DNA from 4 places in the Bradyrhizobium sp. USDA 3650 genome. Region 1 is predicted to be linked to each of the others. Evidence: riboswitches for the same ligand, from Rfam matches in the RefSeq annotation. Region 1 holds a riboswitch; each other region holds the start of a gene.
The links. A riboswitch is a leader RNA that binds a small molecule or an ion and turns the genes downstream of it on or off. The one in region 1 is predicted to bind cobalamin.

Region 1 (3,546 bases):
AATTGAAAGTGGATCGTCAGTTCGTCGGCGGCTGCGCGAATGGGCCCCTCAAGCGAACGGTGTGCCGCCATATCGTCGATCTAGCCAAAGAGTACAATGTGCGCACCGTCGCCGAAGGTGTGGAGAGCCAGGCTGACCTAATCGCTGTGGCCGAACTCGGCTTCGACCTTGCGCAGGGCCATCTGTTCGGAAAAGCCATGCCACTGAAGCAATTTGCACAGTCATCTTTCAACCCTGCTCCAGCTCGTCTAAAATAGTTGCGAGTGGCTGAGTGCGGCCAAGCGACGCTCACGAGCACCGCCATGCCTACTCGGCACCAGGCATGAGGCTGAGTGCAATTCGGTCTGCAGGGCCAGTGTCGGTCGTCCCGCCGCCACTTCATTTCCCTCCGAAGCTTGTTATACCACAAGCCCGTTTTGGCAAGCCTCCAGCGAGTCCTCCGCGCAGCTAGCGTTGCAGCCATGAGCGAGGCTTGCACAAACCTCCAGTCGGGGTGTGTGACCGGAGGTTTGCCGAGATCCAACGTAGACCTGCGTCCGTTGGCGGTTTTTTGTCGCCGCCGGTTGAGGAAGCGTCAGCCTCGCTTGCCCCGCGCTGACGTGCCAAACAAACCGACGGACGCTTCCAGCGTCAAGTCGCCACTGACTCTCGCAAGAGGGCCCGAGGGCTCGTAGCCTGAAATTGAAGCGACCTGTTGCTGTCGCAGATGCAACATGGTCTCAGACCCGGGACAGCCGAATTGGGCAAATTGCCCAACATTGAGCGCGTCTGCGTTTGGCACGGCATTTGAAAGGGATCGCCCATGGCATCGCTCGCCTAAGGAGTCGGAAGGCATGGCTTACAAGATCGTCGCTTCGCAATGCACCGTTTGTGGCGCATGTGAGTTCGAGTGTCCCAACGCGGCGATCAGTCTGAAGCGCGACATTTACGTTATCGATGCCAAAAAATGTACGGAGTGCGAGGGCCCATTGCGACACGCCGCAATGCGCGGTGGTCTGTCCGGTCCCTGACACCTGTGTCCCGTCCAAGACAGGATAGGCAGCCCGCGACCAAAAGGCCTCATCGCTCGATTTCGCGAACGAAGTTGTAGATGTGGGACCTTGAGGAGACCACGACCGCATGGGGCGCATCGAGTTCGATTAACATCGTTATGAGCTTAAGACGCTGAGCGACTCCGAGGAACCCCTCAAAGGGCTCTGTCGGAGGACACCGTCGAAATTGTCACGAACAAGGACAAGGCCCTCGATGCTCAGTGGCCGCGTTAAGGCCTATCATCGCTGGCCGCGAGTCGAGGCGAGGCAGACCGGCGTCGAGCGGCCACGGACGCATCGAAGCCGGCGCAAAAGTCGCTCAGCACGTGAACACCTATTGCACCGAGAAGATCATCTTGGCCAACCTCACGGAGGCGGACGACCTCGTGCCTGGTCGGGCCGCCGAACACCAAGGAGCCGACCTGATCATCCGTGCGGTCCTGGAGCAATCCGGCTTTCGAAATGTCTAGGGAGCCTCGTGGGCTGTGACCAAACGGATGCCGGCCGAGATGATCGCACCTTCCTGACGCGCTGGTTCGAAAAGCTGCTGACGGAAAAGGTCGCCTCCTCGCGATCACACAGATACCGAAAGCGGCCCGGGTTCGTTCCGGTCGTGGAGCTCAACCCTTACGCGAGCAAGGAGCGAATGCATTTCACAGCGGAGCCTCCACAGATCCGGGCGTGTTCACCAGGCCGCGAGCAAGACCGTCGTGCCCGCCTAGTGCGCTCGTAATCGCTTGGGCAATATCGCAACGAGAATCGGTAGGTTGACGCATCGATCCTCGTGCGCATAATTCAAGCCGTCGCGGTCTCCGGATTTCGTTTGATCTGGAGCTAAGAGGGAAGCCGGTGCAATGCCGGCGCTGCCCCCGCAACTGTAAGCGGCGAGCCGCTGTCCAACGAAGTCACTGAAGCCATGCGGCTTCGGGAAGGCCGGACAGCAGCGACGACCCGTGAGCCAGGAGACCTGCCTCGACAAGATATCGTCCACGGGCGGGGCGTCCCGGTGTGCGCCAAGCAGTTGTCGCTCACGCGATGTTCGCTGTCTGCGTCCGCCATGGCCTTTGCCCCAACAAGGGGTCTAAGCTATGTCAATCCTTTCGCTTCCCGTTGCCACACTGGGGACGTCACGCATCGGCCCACGACGCGAACTCAAATTCGCGCTCGAGAGCTACTGGGCGGGAAAATCCAGCGAAGCCGAGCTCCTCGAGGCGGGGAGTGGACTTCGTGCCGCTAATTGGGCACGGCAGAAATCCCGCGGTGCGACCGTCATTCCTTCGAATGACTTCTCGCTCTACGACCATGTGCTCGATACCAGCCTAATGGTCGGCGCCATTCCCGACGTTTACGGCTGGAACGAAGGTCCTGTGTCGCTCAAAACCTACTTCACCATGGCGCGTGGCGCTCAAGACGGTGGTCACGCTCAGCATGGGCCCGGCGTAGCCGCACAGGAGATGACGAAGTGGTTCGATACGAACTACCACTACATGGTGCCGGAATTTCACCAGGATCAGATCTTTAAGTATGCCTCTCGGAAGCCGATCGAGGAATATGAGGAGGCAAGAAGCCTCGGCTATCAGACGCGGCCCGTCCTAGTGGGCCCAGTCACTTTCCTGAAGCTCGGCAAAAGCGTAAATCCCGCCTTCAATCCGCTGTCGCTGCTTGATCGACTCCTCCCCGTCTATGTCGATGTTCTCCGCGAACTAGCCTCGCGCGGCGCTGAATGGGTTCAGCTCGACGAGCCATGCCTAGTGATGGACGTCGACGAAGCATCTCGGGCCGCTGTCCGCCGGGCCTATGCTCATTTCGCTAAGGCCGTGCCGGCCCTTAAAATCATGCTGGCCACATACTTCGGGGGTGTCGGCGACAATCTTGAAACAGTATTGGCCTTGCCCGTTGCCGGGGTTCATGTCGACCTGGTTCGTGCACCTGACCAGTTGGACGCGATTGTCGCCAGAGCAGGTAGAGATCTCGTGGTCTCGCTCGGTGTCGTTGATGGTCGCAACGTGTGGCGCTCTAATCTGCCGGCGCTACTCGACCAACTTGCTCCTATGGTCAAAAAACTGGGCAGGGACCGTGTTCAGATTGCCCCCTCCTGCTCGCTGCTACATGTTCCGACCGACATTGAACTAGAGATCGATCTCGATCCCAATCTGAAGACGTGGTTGGCGTTCTCAGTGCAGAAGATCAAGGAACTTTCGATATTGGGCAAAGCGCTGGCTGGCTATGCTGCCGACGTGGCCGATGAACTCACGCTCTCAGAGGATGCATCCGTCACCCGCGAAACATCGCCGAAGATCCACAGTGCGAACGTCGCCGGACGAATGGCCGCGATCGACGATAGCATGCGTCGCCGTCGCAGTGCGTTCACCCAGCGCGCCGACGTCCAACGCGTCGCCTTCGCATTGCCGATGTTTCCAACCACAACCATCGGATCCTTCCCGCAAACGGCGGACGTCCGCAATGCGCGTGCAGCTCATGCGCGGGGAGCGCTGAATGACACGCAGTACGAGCA
Region 2 (3,546 bases), 1.9 Mb from region 1:
GCCGCTCGAAGCTCTCCAGCACGGCGCCCATCAATGACGGCTTCATCGCCGCATATTCACGCGCACGCGCGGTCGCGATGCGTTTTCCCTGCACGATCACCTGCGCGCCGACATCGGTCTCGGGCTTGAGCAGCACCGGGTTCATGTCGGTGTGCGGCTCGACGCCAGCGGCGAGCGCCTGGAGCGCCTGGGCGCGGCCGATCTCGCCGCCGTCGACCGTGACGGCCGCATTGTTCGACATGTTCTGCGGCTTGAACGGGAGCACGCGCAGGCCGCGTCGCACAAAGGCGCGCGCGAGGCCGGCGACGATGAGCGACTTGCCCACGTCCGAGCCGGCCCCCTGGATCATCAATGCGCGCGCCATCGCGAGTTTCTTAGAACTCGACGCCGGCTTGCGCCTTGATGCCGGAGCGGAAGGGATGCTTGACCAGCGTCATCTCGGTGACGAGATCGGCGATCTCGATCAGCTCGTCCTTGGCGTTGCGCCCGGTAAGCACGACATGCGTCATCGGCGGCTTCGAGGTCGCCAGGAAATCGACAACCTCCGCGATGTCGAGATAGTCGTAGCGCAGCGCGATGTTGATCTCGTCGAGCACGACCATGCGGAGATTCTGGTCGAGGATCAGCTCCTTGGCCTTCTCCCAGCCGGCGCGGGCGGCCGCGATGTCGCGGGCGCGGTCCTGCGTCTCCCAGGTAAAGCCTTCGCCCATGGCGTGGAATTGGCAGAGGTCGCCGAAATGGCCGGTGAGCATGCGGCGCTCGCCGGTATCCCAGGCGCCCTTGATGAACTGCACGACCGCACAGGGAAAGCCATGGGCGACGCAGCGGACGATCATGCCGAAGGCCGAGGACGACTTGCCCTTGCCGGCGCCGGTGTGGACGATGATGAGGCCCTTTTCGCCGCTCTTGGTCGCCATGATCTTGTCGCGGGCGACCTTCTTCTTCGCCATTTTCGAGGCGTGACGGGCGTCGGTTTCGTCGGCCGTCTGGGTATCCGGTTCTGACGTCATCGGACGGGGTCCTTCGGCTTGACAAGAGGCGGTCGGGGGCAAATGGTGGCCCGACGTTGGTTCCTGTCCTACGACAGGCGAAGAGGGAATGCGATAGGGTCCGAATCGGCAAGATTTGGTTCCAAAATGCAGCCGCCCCCGCGACCGTGACCGGAGAGATGCCCGAAGCCACTGATCCCCATGAGATCGGGAAGGCGGGGATCGAAGGGGAAACCCTGCTCCGGAAGCCGGGAGACCTGCCAACGCGGACGATTTTGGACCGGCGGACGGGGTGTTCCGCGACGGGGAAACGGGCCTTCGCAAGAACGGTTCGTGGGCCTCTTCGCTTCCCGCTGTTTATTCTGGAAGAAGCGATGACCGTCACACTTCATGTCTGCATCACCTGCCGCGCCGGCGAGACGCTTGGCGAGGGCGAGACGACGCCCGGCAAGCGCCTGCATGGTGCGATCCTCGAGGCCGGCGTGCCCGAGGGCGTCAGCGTGGTTCCCGTCGAATGCCTGTCTGCATGCAACCAGGGTTGCTCGGTCGCGCTCAGCGCGCCCGGCCGCTGGTCCTATGTCTATGGTCGCCTCTCGGATGCGCATGCGAGCGACGTGGTCGCGGGCGCCGCGGCCTATGCGGCCGCGCCCGACGGCCTCGTGCCCTGGCGCAGCCGCCCGGAGATCTTCCGCAAGCAATCGCTTGCCCGCATTCCCCCCATTCTCCCCTTGGCCGTCGTGCCGGAGGCTGCCGAATGAATTCGCTCGCAAAAGTCCCGGTCACGGTCGTCACGGGCTTTCTCGGCTCCGGCAAGACCACGCTGATCCAGCATCTGCTCGCCAACGCCAACGGCAAGAAGCTCGCGGTGCTCGTCAACGAGTTCGGCAGCGAAGGCGTCGATGGCGAGATTCTGAAATCCTGCGCCGATGCGAATTGCCCGGAAGAGAACATCATCGAGCTCGCCAATGGCTGCATCTGCTGCACTGTCGCCGACGATTTCATTCCGACCATGGAGAAGCTGCTGTCGCGGCCGGTGCGGCCCGATCATATCCTGATCGAGACCTCGGGCCTGGCTCTGCCCAAACCGCTGCTGAAGGCGTTCGACTGGCCGGAGATCCGTTCGCGCATCACGGTCGACGGCGTGATCGCGCTCGCCGACGCCGAAGCTGTTGCTGCCGGCCGTTTCGCGCCCGACCCAATTGCCGTCGAAGCGCAGCGCGCGGCGGACGGCAATCTCGACCATGAGACGCCGCTGTCGGAAGTGTTTGAGGACCAGATCGCCTGCGCCGACATCGTGCTGCTGACCAAGGCGGATCTTGCGGGCGCGGCAGGGCTCGAGACAGCCAAGGCGGCGATCACCGCCGAGATGTCGCGCCGCGTGCCGATGCTGGCGATCACCGACGGCGCGATCGACGCGCGTGTCATCCTCGACCTCGGCGCTGCCGCCGAGAATGATCTCGCCGCGCGGCCCTCGCATCACGACGGCGAGGAGGATCATGAGCACGACGATTTTGCGTCCGTCGTGATCGATCTTCCTGAGGTCACCGACATCGACGTGCTGGTCGCATCCGTTCAGCGGCTGGCGCGCGAGCAGAACGTGCTGCGCGTCAAGGGTTACATCGCGGTGGAGGGCAAGCCGATGCGCCTCTTGCTGCAAGCGGTCGGCGAGCGCGTGCGGCACCAGTTCGACAAGCCCTGGGGCGCGGGTGCGAGGCGGTCAAAGCTCGTCGTGATCGGCGAGCACGGAAACATTGATGAAGCCGCGATCAAGGCGGGACTTGGTCTTTCAGGATCTGGTATCTAATGCACGTAGTCTTCCGCGAGAGCCGCGGTCTCGAGGAGACCGCGATACCAAGGGACATCGGCCAGGATCCGGCCGATCTCGTGGTGCTCTCGTATTCAGATTCCGATCTTGCCGCGTTCGCGGCCGGCTGGCGCCGTGGCCGCGACAGCCTGCCGTCGCTACGGCTCGTCAATCTCGCAGAACTCCGTCATCCGCTCTCGGTCGACACCTATATCGAGCGCACGCTGGCGCAGGCGCGCGGCATCCTCGTGCGTCTGATCGGGGGTGAGTCCTATTGGTCGTATGGGCTCGCGGCCCTGCAGCAACTGGCGAAGGAGCGCGGCATCGTGCTGGCCGTGCTGCCGGCCGACGGCCGCGACGATACGCGGCTGGATGCATATTCGACCCTGCCGGTCTCGACGCTGCGGCGGCTCAAGGTGCTCTGCGACACCGGCGCGCCCTGTCGCATCGCAAGCCGCGATCGCGCAGCTTGCGTTGGCTTCGGGCCTCTATGCGGGACCTGTTATCGGCGAGATGACCGTGCCCGAGATGGGCTTTTACGATCCCGCGCGCGGTGTCATTGCCGCGCCGGCGTTGGGTGAGGGCAGGCGGCGCGCGCTCGTGATCTTCTATCGCTCCTATCTCACCGCGGCCGACACTGGCCCGGTCGATGCCCTGATCGGCGCATTGCGCGAGAAGGGATTCGACGCGCATGGTGTGTTCGTCACCTCGCTGAAAGCCGCGGGGGTTGCGGATTGGTTGCGCGAGTATCTG
Region 3 (3,546 bases), 1.8 Mb from region 1:
GTCGGGTCCGCCGCCGTCGCATATTGGCTGTACAGCATCACCCCGGGCGCGATGTCCCAGGTGTAGCCGATGCGCCCGGTGACCGGATTGAACTTGGTCGAGAACGGATAGCCTTTTCCGGACGCTAGCGAGCCGTCGGGATTGAAGCGCGTGCGCGATAGTTCGATATCCTCGAACCGGATGCCGCCGATCAGCGCGAAGGTCGAGGTCAGCTTGAGCCGGTCCTCGAACGACAGCGCCGTGGTGTCGAGATGGGTGTAGATCTTCTCGTCGCTGCGCGGGCCGTAAAGCCCGCGGTCCGGATTGATCAGCTCGACCGTGTCGGAGAAGAACTTTGTATCCTGCGAGACGTTGAATTGCGAGCTGCTTGCCGCAACCGTAGCGACGAAGCGGTTGTCCATTCCACCGAGGTTGGAATTGACGGTGAGGTCGGTGATGTTGCCATAGAGCCGTTGCGCGTGGTCCAGCGCCAGCCGCTCGCGATAGACGTTGTTCGGCCCGGAATCGTCGAACGAGCTGATCTCGTTGTTGAACCAGTGCCGATGCGCGTCGTAGCCGTAGACCTGGCTGCGCAGCGAGATGTTGTTGGTGATGTCCCACTGGAAGCCGCTGCGCAGCCAGAGCTCGTTGGCCCCGCTGTGATTGTCGAGCACGTTGTAGCTTGTCGTCAGCGTGCGCGCGTCGATGGTAACGGGATTGAGCGCCCCGGCATGGCCGTTGAGGTAGTAATTGGTCCACTGGCCCGAGACGATGCCTGACGTCGGCACGACGCCGGGCGCGTTCGCCGGCACCAGCGGCGTTCCCCAATAGAATCGGTCCTTGTCCTGCTTGTATTCGGCGGCGCCCCAGATCTTCAGGCTGTCGTTGACGCGGTAGTTCAACTGGCCCGAGACGTTGCTGAGCTTCGAATAGGTGTCGTCGATGAAGCTCTTGTCGTTGGAATGGCTGATGTCGAAACGGTAGTCGAGGCCATTGACCAGCGTGCTGCCGCCGGAACCGTAGCCGGCGCGATAGCCGTTGAAGGAATCGTAGGAGGTGAAGGCCTCGTTGATAATGGGCCCGGTGTGCGGCGCCTTGGTGACGTAGTTGATCGCACCGCCGGTGGATCCGAGTCCCGATACCAGGGAGTTGGGGCCCTTGATGATCTCGACCTGCTGCAGATTGGCGGTATCCATGGGCCGGCCCGTCATGGTCGACGGCCCGATCGGGATGCCGTTGTAGAGGGTGGTGAGCTGGTCGCCGCTAAAGCCGCGCATGGAGAAGATTGCGGGCGCGCCCGGCGCATCGCCGCCGGTGACGCCGACCGCGGCCTTGGCGACATCGGTAGTGGTCCTGATGCCCTGATCCTGCATGGTCTGCTGGTCAATGACCTCGACGGTCGCTGGCGTTTCCCGTGCCGTGATTCCGAGCCGGGAGCCGACATCGGTGACGGCGGCCGTGTTCAACGGCGTCTGCACCTGATAGCTCGGAGGCTGGGTTGTTGGGTTGGCAACCACCGGAGCGGCGCGATTACGCCCTACGTTGCGCCGGGCCGTGCGCGATCTCTGAGCGCCGGGGCTGACGGTTACGGCCGGTCTTGGAGTGGGCGGGGTGACGATCACCGGGCCGACCTCGCGGGAGGCGTTGTCGCGGACCGCGGTCTGCGCCATCGCCATGGAGGACAGGGATGTCGAGAGCAGCAAGGCGAGCAGGGCAGGTGTGGCGCGCCGAAAATTGCCGGCTCTTCCCTGAGAGATCTGGATAAGGACACGCGAATGTTCCGGCGCAACGCCCGGACCGAAATAAAGATTTTGCACGACAACGCTCTGCGGCGACGCAAACTAACCGTCACCGCGGTTGCCTTAGCAGTCTGCCTTCGCCCCTAGCGGCAGATGCACCGGCTACTCTTCCGACATCAGGGCACCCCGCCCAATGCGTTCGCGCGTGACCATGGCTGGTAGCAGGTTTCCTGGCTCGCGGGTCATCGCCTTCGACCACCTTCCCAGAGGCCCAAGCGGGGCTCCAGTGGTTCGTTTGGTCGTCGGCTATCCGCCTACAGTTGCGGGGGCAGCCGCGGAATTGCCCACTCGAGGTGGACGCACCGCATTCCCTTGGAGAGTCCTTGCGGACACTACCGCGCGGGAAACTGGCATTTGGCGATGAGCGCGTCAACATCCGCGTATGACCGGCGCCTCTGGCGGAGTGCCGCAGCACGAGATGCCGCGGCATTCTTGCTTAGGGCCTCCTGTCCGCCGATCCAGCCGGTTGCGTTTGCGAGAGCCGCTGCTTCACCGTCCTTGCGATCGCCGCCGGGGCCTCCTCGGGGATCGCGAAGCATGAACTCGCGTTGATCTCGCACAGGACGTAGGTGTCGGCACCGGCCGCGTCTTTCGGACCGTACAGGAAGTCCGCGTCCCAGATGACCGGAAGCGAGCCTGCGTCGATGTCCAGCGTCTTCATCATTCCCGGGGTCCACTCGTCTTCCATCAAGCGACGCAGCCGCTGGAAGCGCGAGTCTGCGTTCGAGGTATAGAGCCGCGGTCCGGCCTCGGAACGGGCATCCGGCGAGTCAACCAGGGCTTTGACTTTGTGAGAGCCGAAGCCGGCACAGCGATCGCCCGCCATATAGCAGCGCACCACGCCTTCGCTCAAGCGAGGCTGGAATGGCTGATCGACCACGCTGCCGTTCTCGAAATATTCCGTGCAGCGACCGAGAAAACTCTCCAACGTCAGTTCCTCGGAGACATCCTTGGTCGCGTCCAGCACCTTTATCATCGGGGAATTCGGCAGGCTCTCGACCTTCCACACGCCTTGGCCGCCGTTACCGCGGTTGCGCTTGATCACGCGCGGACCGGTGGCGAGCCGTGTCGGCAACTCGGCGCGCATGGCCTCGGCGGTTTGATATAAAGCCGTGTCGCATCCCCACCCCATCGAGCGGGTACGATAGAGTACCTCCTTGGTGCCCATCTTGAGAATGACGTCCGGATGAGCGCTGACCCACACGCCCCGCGCCGCTACGTCGCGAAGCAGGGGATCAAGCTCAACCCGCGTCTTGCCCTGGTGGATCGGATCGACCCAGACGAGCACGCCGTCCACCGCGAGCAACTGCTCGCGGACCTCTTCGGCGAGGCTTTCGTCGTAGATCGCCGGCCGGGCTTCGATGCCGACCGCCGCGAGTGCTCCGAAGACGCGGACGAAGCGGCTGTTTTGCGCCGTCGCATCCCGCCGCGCGGCAGCGTCGCCTCGCGAGAGGATGGCGACGGTGTGTTGGTGAGAAGGGTGTCGTTCGGTGTCCATGCGCAAGCTCCACGAATGGCGTGCTGCGCAGAGCTTGGACCGAGGCCTCACGGGGAGTCTGCTTTGTCCCCACGCAACGGAGACTAACGAGGTCGTCCGCGATTTTCAAGACGTGGCCGGCGCCGTTATGCGGAGCCTGTGAACCAAGGCAGATAGCGTGACCCTGTTCGATGATCTGACATATGGTGAGATCAAATAAGCGCTTGGTCACCTATGCCGGAGATTGCCATGAACGTTCGATCCCTGTCGGTCGCGACGGCCCTGCTGATT
Region 4 (3,546 bases), 3.7 Mb from region 1:
TCTCAATTCCCTTTGATTCGATCTTGCCGGCGACGTTGAACACGATGCCGCTCTCGGGGACATAGACGTTCTTGCGCTCGATATCGTAGGCCGAGAATGTGGCCTCCGCGCGCTTGTCGGCCGATTGTAGCTTTACCCCGGTCTCATAGGTCCGCGATGTCGTCAGGAGCAGCGGCACCGACGGCGCCAGGATGAAAATGTTGGCCACCGTCGGGTCTGCCGCGGTCGCGTACTGGCTGTACAGCATCACGCCAGGGGCGACGTCCCAGGTGTAGCCGATGCGGCCGGTCACGGGATTGAACGTCGTCGAAAAGGGATAGCCCTTAGCGGATTCAAGCACTCCACCGGGATCAAACCGCGTGCGGTCCAGCTTGATGTCCTCGAACCGGATGCCGCCCATCAGGGCGAAGGTCGAGGTCAGTTTGAGCCGGTCCTCAAACGCCAGGGAGGTCGTGTCGAGGTGCGTGTAGATCTTCTCGTCGCTGCGCGGGCCATAGAGGCCGCGATCCGGATTGAGGAGATCGACGTAGTCCGATGAGAACAGCGTGTCCTGCGAGACGTTGAACTGCGAGCTGCTCGCAGTCACGGTGGCGACGAAACGGTTGTCGATGCCGGCCAGATTGGAATTGACGGTAAGGTCTGTGATGTTGCCGTAGAGCCGCTGCGCGTGATCGAGCGCCAGGCGCTCGCGATAGATGCTCTGCGCGCCCGCGAAATTGCCTACGGTCTGGTCGAATGAGGTGATCTCGTTATTGAACCAGTGGCGGTGGGCGTCATAGCCGTAGACCTGGCTCTTGAGGGAGATGTTGTTGGTGATGTCCCATTGAAAGCCGCTTCGCAGCCACAGCTCGTTTGCCCCGCTGCGATTGTCGAGCACGTTGTAGTTCGTCGTCAGCGTGCGCGCATCGACCGTCACCGGGACCGGCGTGCCGCCGCCGAGGTAGTAGTTGCTCCACTGGCCCGAGACGACGCCTGATGTCGGGACAATGCCCGGCGCATTGGCCGGCACCAGAGGCGTGCCCCAATAGAAGCGGTCCTTGTCCTGCCTGTACTCGGCCGCGCCCCAGACCTTCAGGCTGTCGTTGACGCGATAGTTCAGCTGGCCCGAGACATTGCTGAGCTTCGAATAAGTGTCGTCGATAAATCCCTTGTTGTTGAAATGACTGATGTCGAAGCGGTAATCGAGGCCGTCAATCAGCGTGCTGCCGCCCGAGCCATAGCCGGCGCGATAACCGTTGAAGGAATCGTAGGAGGTGAAGGCGTCGTTGATGACAGGCCCGGTGTGCGGCGCCTTCGTGACGTAATTGATCGCGCCGCCGGTCGCCCCTAAGCCGGAAACGAGTGAATCCGGCCCCTTGATGATCTCCACCTGCTGCAATCCGGCGACATCCATGGGGCGGCCGGTCATGGTCGATGGCCCGATCTGGATGCCGTTGTACAGAGTGCTGATCTGGTCCCCGGAAAAACCGCGCATTGAGAAGATAGCGGGTGCACCCGGAGCGTCGCCGCCGGTCACGCCGGCCGCCGCCTTGGCGACGTCAGTGGTCGTCCGGATGCCAAGTTCCTGGATGATACGCTGGTCGATGACCTCGACGGTCGCGGGCATTTCCCGTGCCGTGATTCCTAGCCGCGAGCCGACGTCGCTCACCGCGGCCGTGTTCAGCGGTGTCTGTATCGGGCCGCTCAATGGCTGGGTCCCCCGGACGGCGACCACCGAAGCGGACAGATTGCGCCCCGGGGCGCGGCGGGCCGCCCGTGGTTTTTGAGCGCCCGGGCTGACGGCGGGAGCCCGCCTCGCAGCAGGTGGTGAGACGATCACGGGCTCCACCTCTCGGGAGGTATCCCGGGCGGCGGTCTGCGCCCTTGCCATGGGGCACAGCGACGTAGAGAGCAGCAAGACCAGCAAGGCAGCCCTCGTGCGCTGGATGCTGCGTGTGAGGCTCTGAGAGATGCCACTATCGTCAAGCGAGAATGCCGGCGCAATGCCCCTGCCGAAACGAAGATGTTGCACAAGAACGCTCTGCGGCGACGCAAACAAACCGTCACCGCGGTTGCCTTAGTCACCTGCCTTCGCCCCAAGCGGCAGATGCACCGGCTAGTTGTCCGACATCGAGGCACCCCGCCCAATGCGTTCGCGCGTGACTTATGGCTGGCAGCAGGTTTCCTGGCTCGCGGGTTATCGCCTTCGACCACCTTCCCAGAGACCGATTGGCTCCAGTGGTTTTCCTGGTCGTCGGCTATCCGCTTACAGTTGCGGGGGCAGCCGCGGAATGGTCCGCCGAGACGGACGCACCGCATTCCCTTGATGAGTCCTTGCGGACACTACCGATCACGAAAGTGGCATCTGGTGATCGTCCCGTCAACAACCGGGAGGGATTTTTAGCCAGCTCGCCCAGCGATGGTCGCAGGGTGTGGCTGCTGCGCCCGCCAGTCTCCCGGGACTTGACGTCAGCCTGCGGGGTCAAAGACCCCGGCGCGGCAAATTCAGCCACGCGCCCGTTTTTACCAGAGACAGCGGACATCAAGACGCCTGAGGCGCTCTTCGCCTAAGGATCACGAGCGGGCGTTGGAAGAGTGGTAGTCGCCGGCGCCGGCGGTCGCAGGATGCTACCGCTGTCTGACCTTAGGTCAGCTGGTCGAGAATCTCTCGCACCTTCAGCGCTAGTTTCGCTTGCGAGATCGGCTTCTCCAGCAGGTTTACGCCTTCATCAAGCCTCCCCTGATGGACGACGGCATTGCGCGAGTACCCGGTCATGTACAGTATCTTCAGTCGCGGTCTAATTTGAAGCGCGCGCCGGCCGAGTTCGCGACCATTGATCCCGGGCATGACCACGTCCGTGAGAAGAAGATCGACCTTCGACTGGTCCTGCAGGAGAATGGTCAGGGCGGCTTGGGCGCTGCGGGCCGAGAGAACGCGGTAGTTGAGATCGCGCAGGACGTCAGAAATATAGACGCGCAGATCTTCATCATCCTCGACGACGAGAATGGTCTCGAATATCTCACCCTCAGCGAGCTCCTCAGGTGCCACTTCCTCGTGTCGGGCACTGCCGGTGAAGCGCGGGAAATACAGCTTGATCGTCGTGCCTTGCCCCACCTCGCTGTAGATTTTTGCGTGCCCTCCGGATTGTTTGACGAAGCCATAGACCTGGCTCAAGCCAAGGCCGGTGCCGTGACCCGGCTCCTTGGTGGTAAAGAACGGCTCGAAGGCGTGACTGAGAACATCGCGCGACATCCCGCCACCGGTGTCAGTCACGCAAATGGCGACGTACTGACCGGGCGCCAGTTCAGGATTGAGCCGGCAGTAGTCATCGTCGGCGGAGATGTTGGCAGCTTCCAATGTCAGCTTTCCGCCGTCGGGCATGGAATCACGAGCGTTAATTGCCAGGTTGACGATGGCAGACTCTAGATGATTGGCGTCAGCTTCAATTTGCCATAGCCCCGCACTTCCGACCGTTTGGACTTCGATGCTCTCTCCGAGCGTACGCTGGAGGAATTCCTGCAGACCGTTGACGTAGTTGTTCACGTTGATCGGCTTGGGATCGAGCG

Region 2: linked by a shared signal. The riboswitch ahead of ACVIN2_RS07035 (DUF1636 family protein) and the one ahead of metE (5-methyltetrahydropteroyltriglutamate--homocysteine S-methyltransferase) in region 1 are both predicted to bind cobalamin.
Region 3: linked by a shared signal. The riboswitch ahead of ACVIN2_RS07845 (TonB-dependent receptor) and the one ahead of metE (5-methyltetrahydropteroyltriglutamate--homocysteine S-methyltransferase) in region 1 are both predicted to bind cobalamin.
Region 4: linked by a shared signal. The riboswitch ahead of ACVIN2_RS33410 (TonB-dependent receptor) and the one ahead of metE (5-methyltetrahydropteroyltriglutamate--homocysteine S-methyltransferase) in region 1 are both predicted to bind cobalamin.

What each region holds. Positions count from the first base shown of each region.
Region 1 covers NZ_JBSRZG010000001.1:3,378,258-3,381,803, reverse strand. The annotation lists gene ACVIN2_RS15740 (EAL domain-containing response regulator) at 1-257, shown strand, start outside; partial or broken gene ACVIN2_RS15735 (4Fe-4S binding protein) at 834-1,038, shown strand; cobalamin riboswitch at 1,821-2,020, shown strand; gene metE (5-methyltetrahydropteroyltriglutamate--homocysteine S-methyltransferase) at 2,120-3,546, shown strand, end outside.
Region 2 covers NZ_JBSRZG010000001.1:1,433,638-1,437,183, reverse strand. The annotation lists partial or broken gene ACVIN2_RS07045 (cobyric acid synthase) at 1-364, opposite strand, end outside; gene cobO (cob(I)yrinic acid a,c-diamide adenosyltransferase) at 375-1,010, opposite strand; cobalamin riboswitch at 1,051-1,268, shown strand; gene ACVIN2_RS07035 (DUF1636 family protein) at 1,364-1,747, shown strand; gene cobW (cobalamin biosynthesis protein CobW) at 1,744-2,793, shown strand; partial or broken gene cobN (cobaltochelatase subunit CobN) at 2,793-3,546, shown strand, end outside.
Region 3 covers NZ_JBSRZG010000001.1:1,626,756-1,630,301, reverse strand. The annotation lists gene ACVIN2_RS07845 (TonB-dependent receptor) at 1-1,796, opposite strand, end outside; cobalamin riboswitch at 1,922-2,130, opposite strand; gene ACVIN2_RS07840 (Cj0069 family protein) at 2,215-3,276, opposite strand; gene ACVIN2_RS07835 (GlcG/HbpS family heme-binding protein) at 3,505-3,546, shown strand, end outside.
Region 4 covers NZ_JBSRZG010000001.1:7,108,244-7,111,789, reverse strand. The annotation lists gene ACVIN2_RS33410 (TonB-dependent receptor) at 1-1,870, opposite strand, end outside; cobalamin riboswitch at 2,138-2,342, opposite strand; gene ACVIN2_RS33405 (PAS domain S-box protein) at 2,624-3,546, opposite strand, start outside.